Regions from separate parts of the Streptomyces sp. NPDC005805 genome, predicted to be linked through region 4. Evidence: riboswitches for the same ligand, from Rfam matches in the RefSeq annotation. Region 4 holds a riboswitch; each other region holds the start of a gene.

The links. A riboswitch is a leader RNA that binds a small molecule or an ion and turns the genes downstream of it on or off. The one in region 4 is predicted to bind cyclic di-AMP.
Positions count from the first base shown of each region.
Region 1: linked by a shared signal. The riboswitch ahead of ABZ457_RS03840 (C40 family peptidase) and the one ahead of ABZ457_RS22275 (M23 family metallopeptidase) in region 4 are both predicted to bind cyclic di-AMP.
Region 2: linked by a shared signal. The riboswitch ahead of ABZ457_RS16925 (M23 family metallopeptidase) and the one ahead of ABZ457_RS22275 (M23 family metallopeptidase) in region 4 are both predicted to bind cyclic di-AMP.
Region 3: linked by a shared signal. The riboswitch ahead of ABZ457_RS12825 (LysM peptidoglycan-binding domain-containing protein) and the one ahead of ABZ457_RS22275 (M23 family metallopeptidase) in region 4 are both predicted to bind cyclic di-AMP.

Region 1 covers NZ_JBEXXN010000004.1:41,344-44,217, forward strand. The annotation lists gene pcrA (DNA helicase PcrA) at 1-938, opposite strand, end outside; cyclic di-AMP (ydaO/yuaA leader) riboswitch at 1,172-1,336, shown strand; gene ABZ457_RS03840 (C40 family peptidase) at 1,338-2,534, shown strand; gene ABZ457_RS03845 (hypothetical protein) at 2,599-2,874, opposite strand, start outside.
Region 2 covers NZ_JBEXXN010000026.1:68,770-71,643, reverse strand. The annotation lists gene ABZ457_RS16930 (GntR family transcriptional regulator) at 1-251, opposite strand, end outside; gene ABZ457_RS16925 (M23 family metallopeptidase) at 532-1,314, opposite strand; cyclic di-AMP (ydaO/yuaA leader) riboswitch at 1,328-1,486, opposite strand; gene ABZ457_RS16920 (pitrilysin family protein) at 1,741-2,874, opposite strand, start outside.
Region 3 covers NZ_JBEXXN010000018.1:19,657-22,530, forward strand. The annotation lists gene ABZ457_RS12815 (CBS domain-containing protein) at 1-401, opposite strand, end outside; gene ABZ457_RS12820 (pyridoxamine 5'-phosphate oxidase family protein) at 654-1,355, shown strand; cyclic di-AMP (ydaO/yuaA leader) riboswitch at 1,684-1,884, shown strand; gene ABZ457_RS12825 (LysM peptidoglycan-binding domain-containing protein) at 1,889-2,659, shown strand; gene ABZ457_RS12830 (ABC transporter permease) at 2,858-2,874, shown strand, end outside.
Region 4 covers NZ_JBEXXN010000044.1:36,406-39,279, forward strand. The annotation lists gene ABZ457_RS22270 (PP2C family protein-serine/threonine phosphatase) at 1-997, shown strand, start outside; cyclic di-AMP (ydaO/yuaA leader) riboswitch at 1,212-1,367, shown strand; gene ABZ457_RS22275 (M23 family metallopeptidase) at 1,379-2,434, shown strand; gene ABZ457_RS22280 (PrsW family intramembrane metalloprotease) at 2,625-2,874, opposite strand, start outside.

The DNA.
Region 1 (2,874 bases), on a different contig from region 4:
ACCAGTTCGCGCACGAGCGTGTACTGGGCGTGGTTGGTGTCCTGGTACTCGTCGACCAGGACGTGCCGGAAGCGGCGGCGGTAGTGCTCGGCCACGTCCGGGAAGGCCTGGAGGAGATGGACGGTGGTCATGATGATGTCGTCGAAGTCCAGGGCGTTGGCCTCGCGCAGCCGCGCCTGGTACATCCGGTACGCCTCGGCCAGAGTCTTCTCGAAGCCTCCCCCAGAGCCTTCGGCCTGGGAGGTACCCCCAAGGGCCCGGTCGGCGAAGGTCTCCTCGTCGATCAGCTCGTTCTTCAGGTTGGAGATCTTGGCGCTGAAGGACTTCGGCGGGAACTTCTTCGGGTCGAGGTCCAGATCGCGGCAGACCAGGGACATCAGGCGCTTGGAGTCGGCCGCGTCGTAGATCGAGAACGAGGAGGTGAAGCCGAGCTTCTTCGACTCGCGGCGCAGGATGCGCACGCAGGCGCTGTGGAAGGTCATCACCCACATCGCGTTGGCCCGGGGGCCGACGAGCTGCTCGACGCGCTCCTTCATCTCCCCGGCGGCCTTGTTGGTGAAGGTGATCGCCAGTATCTGGCCGGGGTGGACGTGCCGGGTGGCCAGCAGATGGGCGATGCGGTGGGTGAGCACCCGGGTCTTGCCGGAGCCGGCGCCCGCGACGATGAGCAGCGGGGAGCCGGTGTGCACGACGGCCGCGCCCTGCTGTTCGTTCAGCCCTTCGAGCAGGGCGGCGGCGTCCACGGCGGGGCGGGGGGCGCCGTCGCGGTAGTAGCCGTCGCGGGCGGGCGGCACGTCGTACGCGCCCTGGAAGAGGTCGTCCGGGATCGGCTCCGCGGCCGCTTCCTCGGGCGGCGGCGGAGCGTGCTCGTCCCCGTGCGGCTCCTCGTCGGGAGGCGTCAGGCCGGTCAGGAAGCTGTCGTCAAAGAGGCTGCTCATCGCCTACCGAGTCTAGGCGGAGGGACGGACACTCCGGGCCGCGCTTCCGGGAATGCCCGCCGGTGCACGGTGTGTGACCGGACGCCTCCGGGACGGGGTCACAACGACACACCCCGAGAAAGGTCACGAAAATGTATCGGACATATCGAACACCAACCTTCACAGCACACACACGAATTGGTTAGCGTGCTCGATCAGACGGCCCGCAACCCTCCCGGCGAACCGCGTCGGACGGGCCGGCTGCGCCGAATCCGTACTCCTCGCAGGGCAGTTCGGAACCGGGGACCCAAAAACGCATCAAACCGGGGTGAATCGGGCCGCGTTCCTCGCGCCCGTAGGGCGTCTTCCGTTCGCCCGAACCCGACAGCTAACCCGGTAGGCGGTCCACGGAAGAAGGAGATGCCGGCCTTGGCGTCGCATCGCAGGACCCGCACACGCACCATCAAGCCCTCCCCCACCGTCGGTTTCACGACGGCCGCGCTCGCCGGCGTCACGCTGCTGTCGACACAGAGCGCGACGGCCGCCCCCGGTGAGCCGAAGCCCTCGATCGAGGACGTCCAGAAGAAGGTCGACGACCTCTACCGCCAGGCCGGCAGCGCGACCCAGGAGTACAACAAGGCCCGCGAGGCGACCGCGGAGAAGCGCCGCGAGGTCGACACCCTGCTCGACCAGGCGGCCGACCGGACCGAGAAGCTCAACGAGTCCCGCCGCGCGCTCGGCACCTACGCCGCGGCCCAGTACCGCACCGGGGCCGTGACCCCGACGGCCGCCCTGATGTTCGCGGACAGCCCGCAGGACTACTTCGACCAGTCGCGGCTGATGGACCGCATGACCGACCAGCAGCAGTCGGCGATCGCGGCCTACGAGACCGAGCGGGCCGCCGCGGCGAAGCAGCGCGCGGAGGCGGGCAAGCGGCTCCAGTCGCTCACCGAGTCGCAGCAGGCCCTGCGCACCAGCAAGCAGACCGTGCAGACCAAGCTGGCCGAGGCGCGCTCGCTGCTGTCCCGGCTGACCGCCGAGGAGAAGGCGCGGCTCGCCGCGATCGAGCGCGAGAAGGAGGCGGAGGCCCGCCGCAAGGCGGAAGCCAAGGCCAAGGCCGAGGCGGAGGCCCGCGCCAAGGAGGAGGCGGAGGCCGCCCGCCGCGAGCAGGAGACCCGGCAGCCGGGGACCGGCACGGACCCGGGCACCGGGACGGGCACCGGGACGGGCACCGGCTCCGGCTCCGGCACGGAGGACGGCGGGTACGCGGCCAAGGCCGACAAGGTCCTCGCCTTCGCCCGCGCCCAGATCGGCAAGCCCTACGTCTGGGGCGCCACGGGACCCAGCTCCTTCGACTGCTCCGGGCTCACCCAGGCCGCGTGGAAGGCGGCCGGCGTGGACCTGCCGCGCACCACCTGGGACCAGGTGAAGGTCGGCACCCGGGTCGCCACGGCCGATCTGCGCCCCGGTGACCTGGTGTTCTTCTACGACGACATCAGCCACGTCGGCATCTACATCGGCGACGGCACGATGATCCACGCGCCCAAGCCGGGCGCGAACGTCCGCGAGGAGTCCATCTACTCCATGCCGATCCACGGCAGCGTCCGCCCGGCCTGACCGGACCGGCACCCCTGCTCCCCGCGCGCACCCCACGGGCGCGGGGCGGGGGCGCGGGGACCGCTCAGGTCCAGAGCGTCGCGATGAAGATGTTGGCCACCGTCAGGCCGCCGACCGCGCCGAAGAGCGCCTTGTCGACCGTCTCCTCGTCCCGCTTCACATAGACCAGGCCCAGGATCACGACCAGGACGGCCAGCTTGATGCCGATCTTGAGGTTGTTCACCGTCTGGTCGTCCGCCTGGTTCAGGCCCACCAGCGCGACGCCGGTGACCAGCATCGTGACGGCGCCGTGCAGCATCGCCGGCGTGAAGCGCGCGGTGCCGGCGCCTATCGCCTTCAT
Region 2 (2,874 bases), on a different contig from region 4:
AGCAGCAGCCGGATCTCCAGCAGGTCGGCCGCCTCCTGCTCGGTGGGCTCCGCGACATGCGCACCGGCGTGCCGGCGGGTGACGACGAAGCCCTCGGACTCCAGGGTGCGCAGCGCCTCGCGCACCGGGACCCGGGAGACCCCGTAGCGGCGGGCGAGCTGCTCCTCGGTCAGGCGGCTGCCCCGCGCGAAGACCCCGGAGACGATGTCGTCCCGGATCGCCGTGCATACAGAGTGCGCGGGAACGCGCATGGCCGGACCTCCGTGGATCGCACGAAAAGCTGCACCGATTGACTCGTGTCCCGTGACTCTATTCCAGTCCTCGGGATTTTCCGAAGGCCCGCGGGAATCCACGGCATAATCTTCAGGACTTTTGGCCGGAACCGGTGGAATGCGCGCGGCGCGAAGTCGACCGCGCGGCGCGAAGTCGACGGAGGGCCGCGGGGACGCCGCAGGCCCCCGGCGCGGTGCCGGGGGCCTGCGGGCGGAAGCAGCCGGTCGGGCGCGGCGCCTCAGACGTTCACACGGTGCCTCAGACGTTCACACCGCGGGCGCGGAGGTAGGCGACCGGGTTCATGTCGGAGCCGTACTCGGCCGTGGTGCGGGCCTCGAAGTGGAGGTGCGGACCGGTGGAGTTGCCGGTGGAGCCGGAGAGGCCGAGCTGCTGGCCGGGCACGACCTGCTGGCCCACGGAGACGGAGACCGAGGAGAGGTGCCCGTACTGGGTGTAGGTGCCGTCGTTCATCTTCAGCACGACGTTGTTGCCGTACGCGCCGCCCCAGCCGGCCTCGACGACCGTGCCGGAGCCGACCGCGACGACGGAGCTGCCCATGGGGGCGCGGAAGTCGACACCGGAGTGGCTGCCGGAGGACCAGAGGCTGCCGCCGGTCTGGTAGCCGGTGGTGACGTACGAGCCGGCGATCGGCAGCCGGAAGGAGTTCAGGCGCTTGCGCTCGGCCTCGCGGGCGGCGCGCTCCTTGGCCTCCCGGGCTTCCTTGGCGCGGGCCTCGGCCCTGCGCTTGGCCTCCGCCTCGGCCTTCGCCTTGGCGCGGGCCTGGGCCTGGGCCTCCTCGGCGGCCCGCTGCTGGGCGGCGGCCTGGTCGGCTATCTCGTCGGCGAGGGTGCCGACGGAGACGACCTGGGTGAGGCCGGTGTCCTCGACGGAGGCGGCCTCGGCCTCGGCGGCGAGCGCCGGAGAGGCGAGGGTGCCGATGACGCCGGTGGTGGCGATGGTCGCGATGCCGGCGAGGCTCGCGGTCCTGCGCGTCAGACGGCTCGGGGCACGGTGCTTCCCGGTGGCACGGGTGAACGCCATGGAGAGGCTGGTTCCTTTCCTTCCTTCTCGCCTACCGGGTTAGCTGACGGGTTCGGAGCAGGAAGGTCTCCTACGGTCACCTCCGCGGACGAAGGCTTCCGATTCACCCCGGGGAACGTGGGTCCCCGGCTCCCCAGGCTCGCGCCGGACGGGGACTCGGCGATGACTGTCCGTGCCGCGGACGCGGCGTACTTCTCGGCGAACAGCCGGAAAGACGCTAGGCAGCCGATCACTCAATCACCAAACGGACAGCCCGATTTGTAGCGCATGCCACACCCCATAGCCGCACCTAGTGGGGCATGAGGGAGATACATCACCAAGAACGGAGAAACCCCGACACCGCGGACAGTGTCGGGGTCCCCTTTCGTCCCGTTGTGCGGCTTGCGTCCCCGCTCCGGGCGGGGACGCAGGCGACGGGCCGCCGGCTCAGCCGGTGACGACGGTCACCTCGCCGATGCCGAGGGCCTTCACGGGCTCCGCGATCTGCGCCGCGTCGCCCACCAGCACGGTGACCAGGCGGTCCACCGGGAAGGCGTTGACCGCGGCGGCCGTCGCCTCGACCGTGCCGGTGGCGGCCAGCCGGGCGTACAACTGGGCCTGGTAGTCGTCCGGAAGGGACTGCTCCACCTGGTCGGCGAGGGTGCCGGCGACCGAGGCGGCCGTCTCGAACTTCAGCGGGGCGACGCCCACGAGATTCTGCACGGCCACGTCCCGCTCGGCGTCCGTGAGCCCCTCGGCCGCCAGCGTGCGCAGCACCTTCCACAGGTCGTCCAGGGCGGGACCGGTGTTGGGGGTGTCCACGGAACCGCTGATGGCCAGCATCGACGCGCCCGAGCCGTCCGGGGCGGACAACAGCACCTGCCCGAAGGCCCGGACGCCGTAGGTGTACCCCTTCTCCTCGCGCAGGACGCGGTCCAGACGGGACGTCAGGGTGCCGCCGAGGCAGTAGGTGCCGAGCACCTGGGCCGGCCAGACGCTGTCGTGGCGGTCCGGGCCGATCCGGCCGATGAGCAGCTGGGTCTGCACCGCGCCGGGGCGGTCCACGATCACCACCCGGCCGGTGTCGTCGGCGGTGACCGCCGGGACCCGGTGCGGGACCGCCTTGTCGCCCGTCCAGGCGCCCAGGGTCTCGTCGAGCACCGCGTCCACATCGACGCCCGTCAGGTCGCCGACGATCACACAGGTGGCGGTCGAGGGGCGGACGTGCGCGGTGTAAAAGGCCCGCACGGCGGCGGCGTCGATCCGGGAGACCGTCTCCTCGGTGCCCTGGCGGGGGCGGGAGACGCGCAGCGAGGCCGGGAACAGCTCGGCGGAGAGCTGCTTGGCGGCGCGGCGGGCCGGGTTGGCCATCTCGTGCGGGATCTCGTCGAGGCGGTTGCGGACCAGCCGGCCCACCTCGCCCTCGTCGAAGGCGGGGGCGCGCAGGGCGTCGGCGAGCAGGCCGAGGCCCTTGGCCAGCCGGGAGGCGGGCACCTCCAGGGAGACCCGTACGCCCGGGTGGTCGGCCATCGAGTCGAGGGTGGCGCCGCAGCGCTCCAGCTCGGCGGCGAACTCCTCGGC
Region 3 (2,874 bases), on a different contig from region 4:
ATCTCCTCCTGGATCGACCGGTCCCGGCGCAGGAAGAGCTGGAGCAGATCGCTGCGGCTCACCACCCCGATGAGCCGCCCCGTGCCGTCCACCACGGGCAGCCGCTTGATGTGCCTCTCCTCCATCACCCGGGCGGCCGCCACCGCGCTCCATTCGGGCCGGGCCACCACCGCCGGGCTGGTCATCAGCCCTTCGGCGGTGTCGGAGGCGGTGCCGCCGGTGTGCCGGCGCAGCAGGTCCGCCTCCGAGACGACCCCCAGGGGTCGGCCCTCCTCGTCGACCACGGGCACGGCGGTGATCCCGTACTCGTCGAGCAGCCGGGCGATCTCCTTGAAGGCCGTGCCGGGCTGGGCGACCACCGCCTGCGGGGTCATCAGGTCGGCCACCGAGCGGTGTCTCATCGCGCACCGGTCCCAGGGCCTGTGCGCGGGCCTGCCGGAGAAGTCATGCGCGGTACCTCCACATGCGTGCGGTCCTGTTGGGGACAGTATTTCCGAGTCTGTCCGGGACCCCGCGGCCGGGTGCCCGCCGCGCGTCGCCGCCGTGCGGGCCCGGCCCCCGCTGACTACCGTGGGCGCGGGACGGCGTACGCGCCGTGTCCGCGCCGGGCGACCGGCCCACCCGGACCGACCGACAGGGGAAGGTGCCCGACCATGCCGGGACAACCGCACACGGAGCCATCCGGAGCAGGCCGGGGACGACTCGGCGGGGACATCGGCCGCCGGGTCGGGGCGCGGCGGCGGGAGCTGGGGCTCTCTCGCGAGGAGGTCGCCACCCGGGCCGGATCGGCCCCCGGCTACATCCAGTACCTGGAGGAGAACCCCGCGGCCCCGGGTATGGGGTTCCTGCTGCGGCTCGCGGACGCCCTGGAGACGACGGTCACCGCGCTCACCGGCAGCGGGGCCGACCTGCCGGAGGGGCTGGGCCGGGCGGGCTACCACCCGGAGCTGGTGGAGCTGGACGCACCGGAATGCTGGGATCTGCTCGGCACCCACGGCGTCGGGCGGGTCGCCGTGACCACCCCGGACGGGCCCGCGATCCTGCCGGTGAACTACGTGGTCTCGGAGGGCGAGGTCGCCTTCCGCACCTCCCCCGGGGCCCTGCCCGGCCGGGCCGCCGGCGGGGAGGTCGCCTTCGAGGTGGACCACATCGACGAGGCGTTCAGCCAGGGCTGGAGCGTGCTGGTGGTGGGCGACGCGCGGACGGTGGCGGACGGGGACGCGGTCCGCCGGCTCGACGAACTCGCGTACAGCGCTCCGTGGGCGGGCGGCGACCGGGAGCTGTGGATCGCCGTCGCGCCGGAGCGGGTCACCGGGCGGCGCATCCTGGTCCGCGGGGCACCCGGAAACGCATAGCGTGCAAAACGGGCATCATTGATGAAATTCCCACCATATTCCCCCCTCTCTCTCGGGAGGGGGGAACCTGTGCATTCATGCGGCGCAATGTCCGTTTACATGCCCAATGGGATATCTGGCGTTCTTTGTGATCGGTTCCGTGACATCGGTCACGCGCCCACTCCGCCGTTGTTCACCGCGCACCCCCAGAGGGCTTTCCGTGCAAGCGAACTGATGCCCCGTCGGGGAATGCGCAACATCATTTACCCGCCCTTTGAGATCGCGGACATTGTGGTTGTGAATTCCAGGCTTGTTCCCGGGCGAGCGTCTCGCCTACGGTCGCGGCATTCCGGATGGAACGCCGAATCCTGCCACTGTCCGGATACCCGATCACATCACCCGTAACGGCAGGAGCGGGGGAACCAGGTAAGTCGCCGGACCGGAATCCACACGGGATACCGGGACGGCTCGGGGTGAAGCCGCGCCCAGCGCGGCCGGGCAGCTCCAGCCCGAACCCGACAGCTCACCTCGCAGGCGACGGAGAGGAACTCGTCATGCCTGCACACGGCAAGCACCGCCGCCCCAGGACCAGCCGCCTGGCCCGCCACCTCGTCGCCGCCGGCACCGGCACCGCCGCCCTCGCCCTCCCGGTCCTCGGCGCGGCCACCGCCACCGCCGCCCCCGCCGCGGAGCTCCCGGCCGCCGCGGCCGCCGCCCCCGCGAAGAAGGCGCCCGCCACCTACTCCGTGGTCGCCGGCGACTCGCTGTCCGCGATCGCCGCCGCGCACTCCCTGGAAGGCGGCTGGCAGAAGCTCTACCAGGACAACCGCCGGGCCGTCGGCGCCAACCCGTCCCTGATCCACCCCGGCCTGGAGCTGACCGTCGGCGGCAAGGCCGCCACCAAGGCCAAGGCCCCCGCCAAGCCCGCCGCCGAGCGCGCCGACCGCTCCGAGAAGCGCACCGCCCCGGTCGCGCAGCAGGCCGAGGCCGCCCCGAAGACGTACTCGGACGACCTCGACGGCTGGATCAAGGAATCGCTGGACATCATGGCCCAGCACGGAATTCCGGGCAGCTACGACGGCATCTACCGCAACATCATGCGGGAGTCCTCCGGAAACCCGCTGGCGATCAACAACTGGGACTCCAACGCCGCCAAGGGAACGCCTTCCAAGGGCCTTCTCCAGGTGATCGACCCGACCTTCCAGGCGTACCACGTCCCGGGCACCTCGACGGACAGCTACGACCCCGTCGCCAACATCACGGCCGCCTGCAACTACGCCGCCGACCGCTACGGTTCGATCGACAACGTCAACGGTCCCTACTGACCGGAAAGGCCGAATCCACGGATTCGACCGCCGTACATCCCATTGCAGAAGCCAACGGACGCCGGGCGCCCGGACCGTCACCGCACGGTCCGGCCACCCGGCGTCCGCGCATTCCCCCGGTAAAGGCGTCCGCGCCCGCCGCCCCCGGACAGCGCACCAGTCCGCGCGGCGGTCCTCCGCCCGCGCTGCAATGGACAGATGACGGCGCCACCCGA
Region 4 (2,874 bases):
CGACAACGTCACCGAGATCAGTTCGTTCACCGAGATCAGCACGGTCTTCACGGTGTCCGCCGTGGCCCTGCTCATCAACCGGGTGATGCGCAGAGGCAGTGAGCGGCTGGCCTCGGCGCGGGTGATCGCCGAGGCCGCCCAGCGGGCCGTGCTGCCCACCCCCGAGGACCGGATCGCCGGACTGCACATCGCCGCCCGCTACGAGGCGGCCCAGGCGGACGCCTTCATCGGCGGCGACCTCTTCGCCGTGCAGGAGACCAAGCACGGGGTCCGGCTCTTCGTCGGGGACGTGCGCGGCAAGGGGATGGAGGCGGTGGAGGCCGTCGCCGTGCTGATCGGGTCGTTCCGGGAATCGGCCGACCAGGAGGGGAGTCTGGAGGAGGTGGCGCAGCGGCTGGAGCGGGCGCTCCAGCGGGAGAGCGCGCGACGGGCGGGGCTGGAGTCCTTCGAGGGCTTCACCACGGCCGTGCTGGCGGAGATCCCGGCGGTACGGGAGGGGGAGGTCGTCGGGGCGAGCACGGTCCGGCTGGTGAACCGGGGCCACCCGGACCCCCTGGTCCTGCACGCCGACGGCCGGGTGGAGCTGCTCCAGCCGGCGGAGCCGGCGCTGCCGCTGGGGATGGCGGACCTGGCGGGCTGGCCCGACCGGGCCGAGACCTATCCGCTGCCCGCCGGCTCCACGCTGCTCTTCTACACGGACGGTCTCTCCGAGGCGCGGGACGGCTCCGGGGTCTTCTACGACCCGGTCGAGCGGCTGCGGGGCGCGATCTTCCCGGAGCCGGACGATCTGCTGGACGCCCTCGTCGACGATGTGCGCCGCTACACGGGCGGTGGGTCGAGCGACGACATGGCGCTGCTCGCGGTGAACCGGCCGGCCGCCGGGCAGCCGGAGCGCCGCCGCACGGTGCCGGTGGTGGCCCCGCCCCGCGAGCAGGGCGCCATCGCGGCGACCGGCGGCCGGCGTGGCGTACGGGTACGGCGCCGGTACCGTCCGTAGCCGTCCCGTGCCACCACGTACGGCATATGACGTGGCGTCAGAAATCTTCCGAGACCGAAGCGTGATCAACTCGCCCGATTCCGGCTGCTTCTGTCCCGGAAAGTCCTGGCCACAGTCGTTAACGATCAGTGGGAACGGCTTGGATTCCGACCCGGCCGTCTATTAACGTTCGATAACGCAGCGCGGTCGTCCCAGCCGCCGCCAGTGGCGGCGCCGCGCGCACGCGCCGAATTCCGCAAGGGAACCGGGGAACCACTCATTGGGGTGAATCGGGCATCTCTGCCGCGCAGTTGTGCGGTCGAGGCGCCCGTAGGAGACCTTCCTGCTCCGAACCCGTCAGCTAACCCGGTAGGCGAGAAGGAAGGAAAGGAGTACGCCTTCGTGGCGTCCAACATGCCTGCTCCCGAGGCTCCGTCGGTCTCCTCCCGATTCGGCGGCGACGCCCCGGAGCGCTCGCCGGGGGAGTGGAACCCCACCGAGGAGTCCATCCGCCCGGTTCGCGGCCGGCACCGCGTGGCCAAGCAGCGCGGCGGTCTCGCGCGCAGCTCCACCGTCCTCGGCGTCGGTGTCATCGCCGCCGTCGGCGCGGGCGGCATGGCCACCGCGCAGGACAAGCCCGCCGTCTCCATATCCCTTCCCGATGTCGTCACGGACAACCTCCCCGACGCGGATTCCCTGCCGGGCGTCGGCTCGCTGATCTCCGAGGACGCGGGGACGGACACCGCCACCGCCCACGCGCCCCTCACCGCGATGACCCAGGTCGCCGACACGGGCACGGGCACCGTCGCCGGGGCCGAGCAGGGCGCCAACGCGGGCGAGGCCCTGCGCGCCCGCATCCTCCAGCAGGCCGAGCAGCAGCGTGCCGAGGCGGACGCCGAGGCGAAGGCCGCCGCGGAGAAGGCGGCCGCCGAACAGGCCGCCGCCGAGGCGAAGAAGCAGCAGAGCGAGGCCGAGAAGAAGGCCGCGGAGGAGAAGCGCAAGGCCGAGGAGGCCGCGCGGGCGAAGGCCGAGGCGGAGCGCCTCGCCAAGCTGGCCGCGAGCTGGTCCCTCCCCACCTCCTCGTACACCCTCACCTCCACCTACGGGCAGTCCGGCGCCATGTGGTCCTCCGGGCAGCACACCGGCCTGGACTTCGCCGCCCCCACCGGCACCCCGGTGAAGGCCGTGCACGGCGGTACCGTGAAGGCGGCCGGCTGGTCCGGCTCCTACGGCTACCGCATCCTGCTGGAGCTGGAGGACGGCACCGAGGTGCTGTACGCGCACCTGTCCTCGATGACCGCGAGCGCGGGCCAGAAGGTCACCACCGGCGAGACCATCGGGCGCGTCGGCGCGACCGGCAACGTCACCGGGCCGCACCTGCACCTGGAGGTCCACACCCCCGGCGGCGCCGGGATCGACCCCCTCGCCTGGCTGCAGGGCAAGGGCCTGAGCGTCTGACACCACGTCCAACGCCCCGCCCGGGAGCGCCGTGCAATAGGCGGCTCCGGGTGGGGCTTTGTGGGCTCATGACCTCTCTTCGCACCCTCGGCGCGTCCAAGCCGAGCCCGGAATACCTCCGGACGCGACCGGGCCCGCCCCGGGGCCTGTCCGGCGGGCGTGCCCGGACGGTCGGGGCGCCCGGCGGCCGTCAGGTGCGGTACGGGTTGTAGCCGTCGTAGTCCCGGTGCGGCGGCACGTACGCCGTCCGGCCCGTCGCCCGGGCCGCGTACGCGAGGGCCGGGGCCGCCACCTCGCGCCGCAGCCACAGGCGGTGCAGCAGCTCCCGCTCGCGCTCGACGAAGTCCGGGCCCGCCGCGCCGCGGTGGGCCCGGTGGCGCAGGAAGGCGAGGGAGGTGGCGAACCGCTCGTACTCGGAGACCGCGTGCCCGGCCGCCGGG